Regions from separate parts of the Streptomyces sp. NBC_00271 genome, predicted to be linked through region 2. Evidence: predicted binding sites of a transcription regulator. Region 2 holds the regulator's gene; each other region holds the start of a gene.
What was found. The regulator HspR, encoded in region 2, represses chaperone genes until heat shock. The targets are predictions, from matches to a motif close to TTGAGNNNNNNNNNCTCAA.
Positions count from the first base shown of each region.

Region 1: the regulator HspR is predicted to act here: its motif matches at 2,725-2,743, upstream of lon (endopeptidase La).
Region 3: the regulator HspR is predicted to act here: its motif matches at 2,325-2,343, upstream of dnaK (molecular chaperone DnaK).

Region 1 is NZ_CP108070.1:7,645,409-7,650,262, forward strand. It holds gene OG798_RS34880 (glycoside hydrolase family 3 protein) at 1-145, opposite strand, end outside; gene OG798_RS34885 (MFS transporter) at 223-1,008, opposite strand; gene OG798_RS34890 (hypothetical protein) at 1,018-1,203, shown strand; gene OG798_RS34895 (rhomboid-like protein) at 1,348-2,274, shown strand; gene lon (endopeptidase La) at 2,766-4,854, shown strand, end outside.
Region 2 is NZ_CP108070.1:6,337,192-6,342,045, reverse strand. It holds gene OG798_RS28950 (peptidoglycan-binding protein) at 1-180, shown strand, start outside; gene OG798_RS28945 (hypothetical protein) at 231-467, shown strand; gene OG798_RS28940 (hypothetical protein) at 454-708, shown strand; gene OG798_RS28935 (sugar ABC transporter substrate-binding protein) at 832-1,902, opposite strand; gene OG798_RS28930 (PA14 domain-containing protein) at 2,235-2,621, shown strand; gene OG798_RS56605 (hypothetical protein) at 2,618-2,788, shown strand; gene OG798_RS28925 (hypothetical protein) at 2,785-3,072, shown strand; gene OG798_RS28920 (heat shock protein transcriptional repressor HspR) at 3,136-3,582, opposite strand; gene dnaJ (molecular chaperone DnaJ) at 3,587-4,771, opposite strand; gene grpE (nucleotide exchange factor GrpE) at 4,805-4,854, opposite strand, start outside.
Region 3 is NZ_CP108070.1:9,289,139-9,293,992, forward strand. It holds gene OG798_RS42155 (vWA domain-containing protein) at 1-1,704, shown strand, start outside; gene OG798_RS42160 (OsmC family protein) at 1,834-2,259, shown strand; gene dnaK (molecular chaperone DnaK) at 2,390-4,258, shown strand; gene OG798_RS42170 (helix-turn-helix domain-containing protein) at 4,335-4,854, opposite strand, start outside.

The sequences.
Region 1 (4,854 bases), 1.3 Mb from region 2:
TGCCGTCCGCGTTCATGGAGAGCATGGAGTGGAACAGCTGACCCGCCTTCTCCTCCAGCGTCATGCGGGAGAGCAGGTCCTCGACGCGCTCGTCGACGGGGCGGTGCGGATCGCGGTACGTGGCGGTGGTCTTCCCTGAGGGCATCCCGGTTTCCTTGTTTCCTTCTTGCTCGAGGCGGCTGTTTGACGGGCTTCTTAAAGAAGGGGGCTGTTTGAAGGGGGTCACTTGACGGAGCGGACGAACCGGACGGCGAGTGCGCCCAGTACGGCGGCGATCGCGCCGAAGAGGAACAGCGCCCCGTAGTTGCCGCCCCCGCCGATCGCGAGGAGCGCGGGGGCGGCGATCGGGACGAGGGACTGGGGCAGGGCGTTGCCGATGTTGAGGACGCCCACGTCCTTGGCGGACTCGTCGGGGTTGGGCAGCACCGCGGCGGCGAGCGCCAGGTCGACGGAGAGGTAGAGGCCCTCACCGAGGCCGAAGACGATCACGGCGACGACGTACATCCCGAAGGACTGCGCGGCGGCGAGCAGCGCCAGGCTGAGGGCCATGACGAGCGAGGAGCCGAGGACGTACGGCCTGCGGCGGCCCGAACGGTCGGAGAGCTGGCCGCCGAGCAGCGAGCCGGTCACGGTCGCGACGACCATGGCGAGAGTGCCGACGAGGACCTTGCCGGAGACGGCGTCGTCGCTGTAGCCGAGGCGGTCCATCAGGAAGTAGACCTGGTAGCTGGTGACGCAGGAGGCGCCGGTGAAGACCAGGAAGCGGCCGGCGAAGTTCCAGGCGAAGTCGGGGTGCTTGCGCGGGTCGACCCAGAAGCTGCGCAGGAACTCGCGGAGGCCGTACGGCTCGAAGGCGCCGGCGCGGGCCGGGCGGTCCTTCATCACCGCGACCAGATAGCCGACCGCGGCGAGCCCGATGACGCCGGGGACGAGGAACGCCAGCGCCATCGAGCCGCTGAAGACATTGGCCAGGACCGAGCCCGCGATCATCGAGAACGACGTCGTCATGCCGACGATGTGGACGGCATCCAGCTGCAGTGGGCCCTCGACCCCACGGGCGTCGACATGGCCGCCCGGATGCGGGCCTACCTCGACCGGCTGCTGCGCTCGATCACCGTCTCGGGCACGGGGCTGCCGTCGGACGCGCATACGGCACTGACTCGTGCGCGCGTACGGACCGACTCGGACGCACGCACGGACTGACTCGGACGCGTGTGCGGACACGGCGACCGCGGACGCCGAATGCGCTTATCAGGTTGCTATGAATCGCCTCCCACGTGGCGTCGGTCATAGACAGCGGCGGCGCGAGCCCCCAAGGGTGGAGCGGGACGGAAGGAGCCCCTCACCTTGGACCGGAGCACGACCGCGACGGAGACGGCAGTGGCGACGACCACGGCCCCGACGGCCTCCTCGGCCGATGCCGCGCTCAAGGACCCACAGACGGGCACGCTTTTCCTGGACGGGGTGCCGCGACAACGGGGCGCCATGACCGTGCCGCCCGTCCCCCGCCCGGCGACGACATCTCCTGCACTTGCTCCTCCCGCTCCGGTCGCTCCACCCGTCTCCCGCGCCCTCGCCCGGCTCCGGTCGCTCCGTCCCTGGCGGCTGCTGCCCACCCCCACCGGAACGCCGTTCACTTTCGGCTACGCGGCCGTGCTCACCGTCACCGCGATGGTCACCGACTACGCGGACCCCTCCCTCGTCCACGCCCTGCATCAGGGGTCCAGCACCGACGTCGCGCACCTCATACACGAACCGGTGCTGGTACTGCTGGCCAGCGCGCTGTGGATGGCGGGCGGGATCACCTCGCCGTACGCCCTCGGGTTCGTGCTGGTGCTGACCGCGCTGGAGCGGCGGATAGGCGGCCTGCGGGCCGCCGGAGTCTTCCTGCTCGGGCACGTCCTGGCCACCCTGGCCACCGAGGTGCCTATCGGTCTTTCCGTGCTGGTGGGAGACCTCCCCGACAGCTCCCTGCACCGCCTCGACTACGGCATCAGCTTCGGCGTCGCCACGAGCGTCGGCGCGCTCGCCGGGTTGCTGCGGCCCTGGCTGCGCTGGCCGCTGCTGGTCGTCTTCGGCTCGATGGTCGTCGGGGACCTGCTCGAATTCGCCGACCCGATGACGGACTGGGGGCATGTGATGTCCCTGGCGATCGGGGTGTCGACCTGGCCGCTGGTCCGGGGCTGGCGCCGCGCCCGTGCGCAGGCGGCCTCCAGCCCCGTTGCCCCCGCCGCCGTACACACCGCTCAGACGCCCGGCACCGTCGCGGCCTAGCATCCCGGGCGAGCGCCACCACGGCCGCTGCCCCGCCGCCCACGACCACCCGGCGCCGAGTCGACCCTCGCCCCTGTTGCTGCCTCTCGCCCACGTCGTGCCCCGTTTCCCCGTGCGTGGTTCCACAGCGTGTGGATGAGCCTGCGGTGTGAAGGAGCCGGCTGTGCATGCGACTGCGGTGGTGTGACGGCGCTCTTGCGCTCTCCCGGCCGCGGCTCTTGCGACCGCGTCGACCGCGTCGACCGCGTCGACCGGGCGCGGTCGTACGGGAAGGGACGGCGGGCCGACGGCGTTGACCGCACCACAGGCGTTCGCGGCGGAGGTACGGCGGAGCGGCGCCGACCAAGAGGGAAGCGTGGCGGATACCCCGCTGACCTGCACGGACGTCTCCGTGGAGAGCGATCGCTCACAGCGAACAGTCCCCGGGGAACAATCCGGGGCTCACGTGCATTGAGTCGGCATAGCTCAACTTGACTGCCTAGGGAGAGATAATGGCTTCGACGTCCACACCGCTCACCCTGCCCGTGTTGCCGCTCGATGATGAGGTCGTGCTGCCCGGGATGGTGGTTCCGCTGGACCTGAACGACGCCGATGTACGCGCCGCGGTGGAGGCCGCCCAGGCCGCCGCGCGGTCGGAGCCCGGCAAGCCGAAGGTGCTGCTGGTGCCACGCATCGACGGGGCGTACCCGAGCACGGGCGTGCTCGGCACCGTCGAGCAGGTCGGCCGACTGGCCGACGGCGACCCGGGCGCGCTGATCCGCGGCCGTGGGCGCGTGAAGATCGGCGCCGGGACGACCGGTCCTGGTGCCGCCCTGTGGGTCGAGGGCACCCAGGTCGATGAGACCGTGCCCGATCCGCTGCCCGGCCACGTCGCCGAACTGGTCAAGGAGTACAAGGCCCTCGCCACCAGCTGGCTGCGCAAGCGCGGCGCCTGGCAGGTCGTGGACCGCGTACAGGCCATCGACGATGTGTCCACCCTTGCCGACAATTCCGGTTACTCCCCGTTCCTGAGCACCGAGCAGAAGGTCACGCTGCTGGAGACCGCCGACCCGGTCGCCCGGCTGAAGCTCGCCACCGAGCAGCTGCGTGAGCACCTCGCCGAGCAGGATGTCGCCGAGTCCATCGCGAAGGACGTCCAGGAAGGCGTCGACAAGCAGCAGCGCGAGTTCCTGCTGCGGCGCCAGCTCGAAGCCGTCCGCAAGGAGCTGCGCGAGCTGAACGGCGACGCCAAGGAGGGCGAGGAGTCCGACGACTACCGGACCCGCGTCGAGGCCGCCGATCTCCCCGAGAACGTCCGCGAGGCCGCGCTCAAGGAAGTCGACAAGCTGGAGCGGTCCAGCGACCAGTCGCCCGAGGGCGGCTGGATCCGGACCTGGCTCGACACCGTCCTGGAACTCCCGTGGAACGAGCGCACCGAGGACGAGTACGACATCCAGGGCGCCAAGGGCATCCTGGACGCCGAGCACGCCGGTCTGCAGGACGTGAAGGAGCGCATCACCGAGTACCTGGCCGTGCGCAAGCGGCGTTCCGAGCGTGGTCTCGGCGTCGTCGGCGGGCGGCGCGGCGGTGCCGTGCTCGCGCTCGTCGGTCCGCCCGGTGTCGGCAAGACCTCGCTCGGCGAGTCCGTCGCGCACGCCATGGGCCGCAAGTTCGTCCGGGTCGCGCTCGGCGGCGTACGGGACGAGGCCGAGATCCGCGGCCACCGGCGTACGTACGTCGGCGCGCTGCCCGGCCGTATCGTCCGCGCCATCAAGGAGGCCGGGTCCATGAACCCGGTGGTCCTGCTGGACGAGATCGACAAGGTCGGCTCCGACTTCCGCGGCGACCCCGCCGCGGCGCTGCTCGAAGTCCTCGACCCCGCCCAGAACCACACCTTCCGGGACCACTACCTGGAGGTCGAGCTCGACCTCAGCGACGTGGTGTTCCTGGCGACGGCCAACGTGCTCGAGGCCATCCCGGAGGCGCTGCTCGACCGTATGGAGCTGGTCAGGCTCGACGGGTACACCGAGGACGAGAAGGTCGTCATCGCCCGTGACCACCTGCTGCCGCGTCAGCTGGAGCGGGCCGGTCTGGAGAAGGAGGAGGTCGCGCTCGACGAGAGCGCGCTGCGCAAGCTCGCCGGGGAGTACACCCGGGAAGCGGGCGTACGCAACCTGGAGCGGGCCGTCGCACGCCTGCTCCGCAAGGTCGCGGCGCAGCACGAACTCGGAGAGCGGGAGCTGCCCTTCACGGTGACCGACGCCGATCTGCGCGGGCTCATCGGACGGCCGCACCACGTGCCCGAGTCCGCCCAGGACCCGGCCGAGCGCCGCACCGCGGTGCCCGGCGTCGCCACCGGTCTGGCCGTGACGGGCGCGGGCGGTGACGTTCTCTTCGTGGAGGCGTCGCTGGCCGACCCGGAGACGGGCGCGGCCGGTCTGACCCTGACCGGTCAGCTGGGTGACGTGATGAAGGAGTCGGCGCAGATCGCGCTCTCCTTCCTCCGCTCGCACGGCGCCGAGCTGGAACTGCCGGTCGGCGACCTGAAGGACCGTGGCGTGCACATCCACTTCCCGGCGGGCGCGGTCCCCAAGGACGGTC
Region 2 (4,854 bases):
GGCGAGCGACTGGTCGCGGAGGGGTGCGGGCGCTACTCGACCGGCCCCGGCCCGGTGTGGACGCGGGCCGACGTCCTGTCGTACGCGGCCTGGCAGCGCGGGCTCGGCTACGTCGGCAAGGACGCCGACGGCACCCCGGGCCGCACCAGCTGGGACAAGCTGCGCGTCCCGCGCGCGTAGGAGGCCGGACGGATCCAAGAAGCACTGGAACACCCGAAAGGAGCCCGGAGATGAGCGACGCCGGCCGCAGAACCCTGCGTACGACACTCCAGACCCTGTTCGCTCTGATCACCGTCCTGCCGCTGGTCGCCGACGACCCGCTGATCCGGGACGTACCCGCGCTCACGGCCGTGGTGGGCGGCGCCGCGCTGCTCAGCCGGGTGATGGCGATGCCCGCGGTGGACCGGCTGCTGCCGGGGTGGCTGCGCGGGCCCTCCCGCGGAGAAACCGCCGATGCCGACGACTGAGGCCGAGAGCGTCGCCCTGGAACTGGAGCGGCTGCGCCGCTCGGTCGACGTCGGGTTCGCCACCACCCGCGGCGACCTCGCCCTCCTCCTGCAACGCGCGGACCAGACCGACAAGACCCTCGACGAGCACGAGTCCCGCCTCGACGCCCTGGAACGCACCCGCTGGCCCCTGCCCTCCCTCGCGGCCGCCACCTCGTGCACGGCGCTGGCGCTGACGATCTGGCAGTCGATGGGGCGCTGACCCCTGATCCTCCGAACGCGCGGGAACCCCTTGCCCAGGGCTCCCGCGCGTTCGTCAGGGAAGTTCGTCAGTGCAGGTCGTCCGTGCAAGACGTCGGTGCAGGTCGTCCGTGCGGGAGCACGACTACTTGAGGCCGATCGCCGAGCAGTAGGCCTTGTTCGCGGCCGTGCAGATCTGCTTGACGGTGTAGATGCCGTCCTGGATCACCGTCTCCTTGATGTTCGCCTTGGTCAGGGCGACCACGGGCATCAGCTGGGAGGGGATCTTCGTGTTCGTGGGGCTGTCGACCTTGTCGCGGGTGAGCGCGTCGAACTCGATGCCACGCCCCTGGACCTTCGCCACCGCCATCTCGGCAGCCGCGGAGGCCTCATCGGGGTAGGACTTGTAGACGCTCATGTACTGCTCGCCCCGGACGATCCGCTGCACCGCGTCCAGCTCGGCGTCCTGGCCGGTGACCGGCGGCACCTTGCTGACGCCCATGGTCTTCAGGGCGTCGATGGCGGCGCCCGCGAGACCGTCGTTGGCGGAGTAGACACCGGCGATGTTGTTCAGGCCGATGGCCGAGATGGCCTTCTCCATGTTGGCCTTGCCGACGACCGGGTCCCAGTCCTTGGTGTCGTACGTCTTGGAGATGACGACCTTGCCGTTGAGCTCACCCAGGGCGCCCGCCTTGAACTGCGCCGCGTTCGGGTCGGTGGGCGAACCGTTCATCATGACGATCTTCTTCGAGGAGGCGTTGGTGCCCAGCGCCTCCAGGAGGGCCTTGCCCTGCACCTGGCCGACGAGCTCGTTGTCGAACGAGATGTACGCGTCGATCGGGCCCTGCGCCAGACGGTCGTAGGCGATGACGGGGATGCCCGCGTCCTTGGCCTTCTGCACGTCGGTCGCGATGGCCTTGGAGTCCACCGCGTCGACGAGGATCACGTCGACCTTGTCGCTCACCATCTGCTGGAACTGCTGGCTCTGCTTGGACGCGCTCTGCTCCGCGTTGGCGGATACGACCTTGCCCTTGCCGTTGGTGAGCTTGGCGACCTGCTGCTCGATGATCGGGTGGTCGAACTTCTCGTAACGGGTGTTGGCCTTCTCCGGGAGGAGGAGACCAACCGTGATGTCGTCACCCTTGGTCGGGCTCGCCTTGGTGTCGCTGCCGCCGATCCCGTCCACGACACCGCAGGCGGCAAGGGAGACGGTCATCGCGGAGCAAGCCAGGGCTATGGCGGTACGACGAAGCCGGGTGTTACGAGTGTTCACATCAGGTGCCTTCCGGGCGAGGTAGCTGCTTTGCGACCCAGGTGGCTGAAAGCCAACGCGGCGATCACCTCAGCGTCAAGGAGTAACCACTTAACGAGATGGCAACAGCATTCTGTGTTCCCCAAGTGAACACGATGGGAAGGGGGTGCGCCGCCACTTCCACAGAACCCCTCTGATCGACTTGCGTCACTCGCTCCCCGGCGACATACAGCCCTCCCCCACCTCCGGAAGTCTCGAAGGTGGCCGCACACATCGCAGCACGAAACAGGGGAAGTATGAGACCAGTTGGGCGGAGCGGACCGGCGCTCGCCGCGACGCTGACGATCGCCACCACCGGGGGCCTGCTCGCCGTCTCGGGGGCGCCCTCCTCCGCCGCGAGCAGCTGCGCATCACCGGCGTACAAGCGGCAGTTCTACGCGAACACCACTTTCTCCGGCACACCGAAGAAAACGGACTGCGACACCGCGGTCGGCGAGAACTGGGGCACGAAGGCCCCCGCCTCCGGGCTCCCCAAGGACAACTTCGGCGTCCGCTGGACCGTGACGAGGGACTTCGGTTCGGGAGGCCCCTTCGCCCTCCCCGTCACCGCCCAGGACGGTCTGCGCGTCTACCTCGACGGCACCGTAAGGTCGACCTCTGGAAGAACGTGTCATCGACGGTGAAGAAGACCGTCAACGTCACCGTCCCCGCCGGCAAGCACACCCTGCGCGTCGACTACGCCAACTGGACCGGCGCCGCCAACGTCTCCTTCGCCTACACCCCCGCACCACCGCCACCGTCGACAAGGTCAAGCCCCCCACCCCGAGCGGGACTTCCGTCTACCGGGTGACCGTTCTCGACGCGGCGGGCAACGAGTCCGCGCGTTCCGTGGCCGCCGTCGGCGGGCGCGAGGACCTCACCCCGCCGCCCGCCGTCACCGGGCTGACGGTCACCCCGACCGAGTACGGCTTCGAGCTGGAGTGGGACAAGAACCCGGCCACCGACCTCGGGCGGTACACCGTCTACTGGGGTGAGCTCTTGGGCGACGAGGGGTCCGCCGAGCCCGCGCAGGGCTTTCGCATCTACCGGTGGAACCCCGTCGGCGACTGGGTGGTCACCGAACCGGCGCGGTGAGCCGAGGAATGCCGAAGGGGGTGGGGAGGTCGTCGACCTCCCCACCCCCTTCGTACGTGGGAGCTAGTCCGACTGCCTCTTCGGCCGCCAGACCACCAGCGCGCTCGTCTGCTGGACCTCCTGGTACGGGACCAGGTCACGGCGGTACGAGGCGTGCACCGCGGCCTCGCGCTGCTGCATCGCGGCAGCGGCGCCGTCCAGGGCCGATTCCAGTTCCGCGACGCGGGACTGGAGGGCCGCCACCTGGTTCTCCAGCTCGATGATGCGCTTGATGCCGGCCAGGTTGATGCCCTCGTCCTGGGACAGCGCCTGCACCGTGCGGAGCAGCTCGATGTCGCGGGCCGAGTAACGCCGGCCGCGGCCGGCGGTGCGGTCCGGGGAGACCAGGCCGAGGCGGTCGTACTGGCGCAGGGTCTGCGGGTGCAGGCCGGAGAGCTGGGCCGCCACCGAGATGACGTAGACCGGGGTCTCCTCGGTCAGTTCATAGGGGTTTCGACGACGGCCGTCCATCTGCTCATGCTCCCTTCGCGGCCTGGAACAGCTCCGCCCGTGGGTCCTCGCCCGCGGTTGCCTCGCGATACGCCTCCAGGGCGTCGCGAGCCTTGCCCGACACGTCCGTGGGGACCGCGACCTCGACGGTGACCAGGAGGTCGCCGCGCGTACCGTCCTTGCGGACGGCACCCTTGCCGCGGGCCCGCATCGTACGGCCGTTGGGCGTGCCCGGGGGCAGTTTCAGGGTGACCGGGGGGCCGCCCAGGGTCGGTACGCGCACCTCGCCGCCGAGTGCCGCCTCCGCGAAGGTGACGGGCACGGTGACGGTGAGGTTGTCGCCCTTGCGGCCGAAGACCGGGTGGGCGTCCACGTGGACCGTGACGTACAGGTCGCCGGCCGGGCCGCCCCGTTCGCCGGGTGCGCCCTTGCCGCGGAGGCGGATGCGCTGGCTGTCGCTCACGCCCGCCGGGATGCGGACCTGCATCGTGCGCGAGGACTTGGCGCGACCGCTGCCGTGGCAGATCTCGCAGGGGTTCTCCGCGATGAGACCGCGGCCCTTGCAGTCCGGGCAGGGGTCCGTGAGCGAGAAGCCGCCGCCGGAGCCGCGCGCGACCTGGCCGGTGCCGACACACGTCGGGCACACGCGCGGTGTGCCGTTCGCGTCGCCGGTGCCCGAACAGGCCTTGCAGGGCGCCTGGGACGTCATCCGCAGCGGGACCGTCGCGCCGTCCACCGCCTCGGTGAAGCTGAGCGTCACCTCGGTGTCGATGTCCTGGCCGCGCCGGGGCTGGGTCCGCGTACCCGTGCCCGCGCCGCCGCGGTTGAACAGGCCCCCGAAGACGTCTCCGATGCCGCCGCCGAAGCCACCGGCACTGCCCGCCCCGCCCTGGGCGCCGCCTCCGAAGAGGTCGCCCAGGTCGAAGTTGAAGTTGCCGCCGCCCGCGCCGGGACCCGGGCGGAAGCCGCCGTTGCCGAAGAGGGCGCGTGCCTCGTCGTACTCCTTGCGCTTCTTGGGGTCTCCGAGCACGTCGTTCGCCTCGGAGATCTCCTTGAAACGCTCCTCGGCCTTGGCGTTGCCCTTGTTGGCGTCCGGGTGGAACTCGCGGGCGAGCTTCCGGTACGCCTTCTTGATCTCTGCCTCGGTGGCGTCCTTGGGGACGCCGAGGACCTTGTAGAAGTCCTTCTCGATGAAGTCCTTGGTGCTCATCCTCGACGCCCCTCCTCTCTCATGCGTTCAACGTCAGCCCTCGTCCGGGCCACCGCTCTCCTTGTCGTCGGCCGCCTCGGCGG
Region 3 (4,854 bases), 3.0 Mb from region 2:
GCCATCGGGTTCAGCACCTGCCGCCAGGAGGACTGCCCCGACTCGCCCCGCGACGGTCTCGTCCGCGTCGACTCCAACGGCGTGCTGCACGTCCACCCCACCCGCCGCGCCGAGCCCGTCGAGTGGGCCTGGGCGGTCGCGCACGCCGTCATCCACCTGGGCTTCGGCCATGTCCCGGCGGCGCCGAAGACGCGTGAGCAGCCCGACCGTCACGCCCTCGCCGCCCGCTGCGCGGTCGTCAACCGCTTCCTGCTCGGCTTCCCCATCGGCCTCACCCCCGAGGACCTGCCGCGCACGTACCCCGACGGCGACGAGGAGCAACTCGCCGCCCGCTGGCGGCGCGAGGGCACTCCGGCCCCGTACGAGCGCTGCGGTACGGCCGGCGGCGAGCCGGACCAGCTGCTGGTGCCGTGGGACACCTGGAAGGGCGGCCAGGCCCCGGACTGGCAGCTCGAGTTCGCGCACGCCCTGACCCGCACCGTGGCCACGGCGATGGACATGGCCGGCGGCCGCCGCGGCTCGATGCGCGGCGGGCCCACCCGGCTGCAGCCCTGGGAGCGGGCGCTGAGCTGGTTCATCTCCTCCTACCCGCTGCTCGGCGGCATCGCGGCCGGCATCACGCTGGTCGCCGACGCCGAACTGGCCCGCGCCCACGACATCTCCGTCGCCGCCGTGAACGCGGAGGCGGGCGAGATCTACATCAACCCGCTGCGCCAACTGGAGGACGAGGAATGGCGGTTCGTCCTCGCCCACGAGATGCTGCACGCCGCCCTGCGGCACGGCGACCGCTGCGGCCCCCGCGACCCCTACCTCTTCAACATCGCGGCCGACTACGTCATCAACGGCTGGCTGTGCGAGATGCAGGTCGGCACGATGCCCGAAGGCCTCCTGTACGACGCGGAGTTGAAGGACCTCTCGGCGGAGGAGGTGTACGACCGGATCGCGAAGGACCTGCGCCGGATGCGCCGGCTGTCCACGCTGCGCGGCAAGGGCGCGGGTGACATCCTCGGCGCCCCGCTCGGCTCCCCGCGCGACTACGTGGACCTGGACGAGCTCTACCGGCGCGGGCTGAGCCACGGCTTGGACCTGCACCAGCAGCTGGAGAGGGGCTATCTGCCGGGCGGTCTGGTCGAGGAGATCCGCGCGCTCGACCATCCACCGCTGCCCTGGGACGCCCGCCTGGCCCGCTGGTTCGACGAGTTCGTGCCCCGCCCCGAGCCGGTACGGACGTACGCGCGCCCCTCGCGTCGTCAGGCGTCCACCCCCGACATCCCGCGCGCGGGACGGTACTTCCCGCCCGAGGAGATCGCCCGCTGCACCTTCGGCGTCGTCCTGGACACCTCCGGCTCCATGGACCGCACGCTGCTCGGCAAGGCGCTGGGTGCCATCGCCTCGTACGCCGAGGCCCGGGACGTACCGGCCGCTCGGGTGGTGTTCTGCGACGCGGCGCCGCACGACGCGGGCTATCTTCCGGTCACCGAGATCGCCGGTCGCGTACGAGTGCACGGGCGCGGCGGTACGGTGCTGCAGCCCGGCATCGATCTGCTGCACCGCGCGGACGACTTCCCGCCGGGCGCGCCGCTGCTGGTCATCACGGACGGCTGGTGCGACGTGCTGCGGGTGCGGCGCGAGCACGCGTATCTGATTCCGCAGGGCGCGCGGCTCCCGTTCACGGCGCGGGGACCGGTCTTCCGGGTGCGGTGAACCGTGATCGCGGTCTCGGTGAGCCGTCTTCGCGGTTCGGTGAGCCGTCATTCTGGGTGAGTCGCGCGCAGGTGTGATCGGATGGTGCGCACGGACCCCGAAAACGGGACCCCATCGAAGGGAATCATCGTGGCAACCACGCGCACCGCGCACACCGTGTGGGAAGGCAACCTGCTCGAGGGCAGCGGCGTCGTCACCTTCGACTCCTCCGGCATCGGCCAGCAGCCGGTGACGTGGGCGTCGCGGGCGCAGGACGCCAACGGCAAGACCAGCCCCGAGGAACTGATCGCGGCCGCCCACTCCAGCTGCTTCTCCATGGCGCTGTCGCACGCCCTCGCGGGCGCGGGCACCCCGCCCACCAAGCTCGTCACCAACGCCGACGTCACCTTCCAGCCCGGCGAGGGCATCACCGGCATCCACCTGACGGTGGAGGGCACGGTGCCGGGCCTCGACAACGACGGCTTCGTCGCGGCGGCCGAGGACGCGAAGAAGAACTGCCCGGTCAGCGCGGCGCTGACCGGCACGACGATCACCCTGACGGCCAAGCTGGCCTGACGTCCGGGAGCAGTACGGCGCCGCGGTCCCCGTGCAGGGCCCGCGGCGCTGTCATGTCCGCCCCATTGACAAGAACGCACTCAAGTTTTGTGCTTGAAGGTGGGCATCGCCCTGGCGGAAGGGGACGGACATGGCACGTGCGGTCGGGATCGACCTCGGTACGACGAACTCGGTGGTGGCCCTCCTGGAAGGCGGCGACCCCACCGTCGTGACCAACGCGGAGGGCGCGCGCACCACCCCCTCCGTGGTGGCCTTCGCCAAGAACAACGAGGTGCTCGTCGGCGAGGTCGCCAAACGTCAGGCGGTGACGAACGTGGAGCGCACCGCGCGCTCGGTCAAGCGCCACATGGGCGACGCGAGCTGGCGCTTCCCGGAGCAGGGCTCCGTCGACGGCACCCGCTACCGTGCCCAGGAGCTGTCGGCGCGCGTCCTGCAGAAGCTGAAGCGGGACGCGGAGGCCTACCTCGGCGAGGACGTCACGGACGCCGTGATCACCGTGCCCGCGTACTTCGACGACGCCCAGCGCCAGGCCACCAAGGAGGCCGGCGAGATCGCGGGCCTGAAGGTGCTGCGCATCATCAACGAGCCGACGGCCGCCGCCCTCGCCTACGGCCTCGACCGGGGCGAGGAGCAGACCGTCCTCGTCTTCGACCTGGGCGGCGGCACCTTCGACGTTTCCCTCCTGGAGATCGGCGACGGCGTCATCGAGGTCAAGGCGACCAACGGCGACACCCGGCTCGGCGGCGACGACTGGGACCAGCGGGTCGTCGAACACCTCGCGCAACGCTTCAAGGCCTCGCACGGCATCGATCTCGGCCACGACAAGATGGCGCTGCAGCGGCTGCGCGAGAGCGCCGAGAAGGCCAAGATCGAACTGTCGAGTTCCTCCGAGACCGCCGTCAACCTGCCCTACATCACCGCCACCGCCGACGGCCCCCTGCACCTCGAGGAGAAGCTGACCCGCGCCCAGTTCCAGGAGCTGACCGCCGATCTGCTCGACCGCTGCAAGACCCCCTTCCACCAGGCGGTCAAGGACGCGGGTGTCAAGCTCGCGGCGGTCGACCACGTCATCCTGGTCGGCGGCTCGACCCGGATGCCCGCCGTCACGGACCTGGTCAGGGAACTCACCGGCAAGGACCCGCACAAGGGCGTCAACCCGGACGAGGTCGTGGCGCTCGGCGCGGCCCTTCAGGCGGGTGTCATCAGGGGGGACGTGAAGGACGTCCTGCTCCTCGACGTCACCCCGCTGTCCCTCGGCATCGAGACCAAGGGCGGCATCATGACCAAGCTCATCGAGCGCAACACCACGATCCCGACCCGCCGTTCGGAGATCTTCACCACGGCCGTGGACAACCAGCCCTCGGTCGGTATCCAGGTCTACCAGGGCGAACGCGAGATCGCCGCGTACAACAAGAAGCTCGGCGTCTTCGACCTCACCGGGCTGCCGCCCGCTCCGCGCGGAGTCCCGCAGATCGAGGTCGCCTTCGACATCGACGCCAACGGCATCATGCACGTCTCCGCGAAGGACCTCGCCACCGGGCGCGAACAGAAGATGACCGTCACGGGCGGCTCCGCGCTCCCCAAGAACGACATCGACCGCATGATGCGCGAGGCCGAGCAGTACGCCGAGGAGGACCGCGCGCGCCGCGAGGCCGCCGAGACCCGCAACCAGGCCGAACAACTCGTCTACCAGACCGAGAAGTTCCTCCGCGAGAACGACGAACGCATCCCCTCCGGGACGAAACCCGAGGTCGAGGCCGCCGTCGCCGACCTCAAGCGCCTCCTGGAGGACTCCGCCACCGACACCACCGCCCTGCGTACCGGCGTCGAGAATCTGGCCTCGGTGAGCCAGAAGATGGGCCAGGCCATGTACGCCCAGGCCCAGCAGACGCCCCGGGAGGAGCCGGCCGCCGAGCACACCACGGCGGCGGAGGAGGAGGGCGTGGTGGACGCCGAGATCGTGGACGACGAGAAGGAGACGAGGGGCGGCGCGGCATAAGGACCCTCGAGGTGAGGGGCTCTCGGAGAGCCCCTCCCTGGAAACTCCTCGCCAAGAACCCCTCCCTGGGAACTTCTCAGTAGGAGTCCCGGATCTCCCGCAGGATCTCCTTGGTACGGGGCACGGAGGCGGCGTGGGCGGACATGTGGTCCAGCACTTCCAGGTGCGTGGCCACCTCGGCGCGCGAGTCGAGGTAGATGGCACCGGTCAGGTACTCGCTGTAGACCATGTCGGGCAGTTCCGGCTCCGCGAAGCGGAACAGCGCGAAGGAGGTGTACGTCCCCGGATGCGGGCCGCTCGCGTACTCGGCTACTTGGACGGAGATGTCGTCGCTCTCCATCTCCCGCAGCAGCCGGTCGATCTGGTCCCGCATGACCTCGCCCCGGATGCTCACCGGACGCCGCAGGGCGGTCTCGTCCATGATCACCCAGAGGTGGGGCCGGTGCTCGCGCCCCAGCAGCAGCTGCTGCCGCGTCATGCGCAGCGTCACATGCCGCTCGATGGCCTCGGGCCCCGTCTGGCCCACCGTGCCCGCCTCCAGCACGGCGCGGGCGTAGTCCTCGGTCTGCAGCAGCCCGGGCACGAAGTGCGGCTCG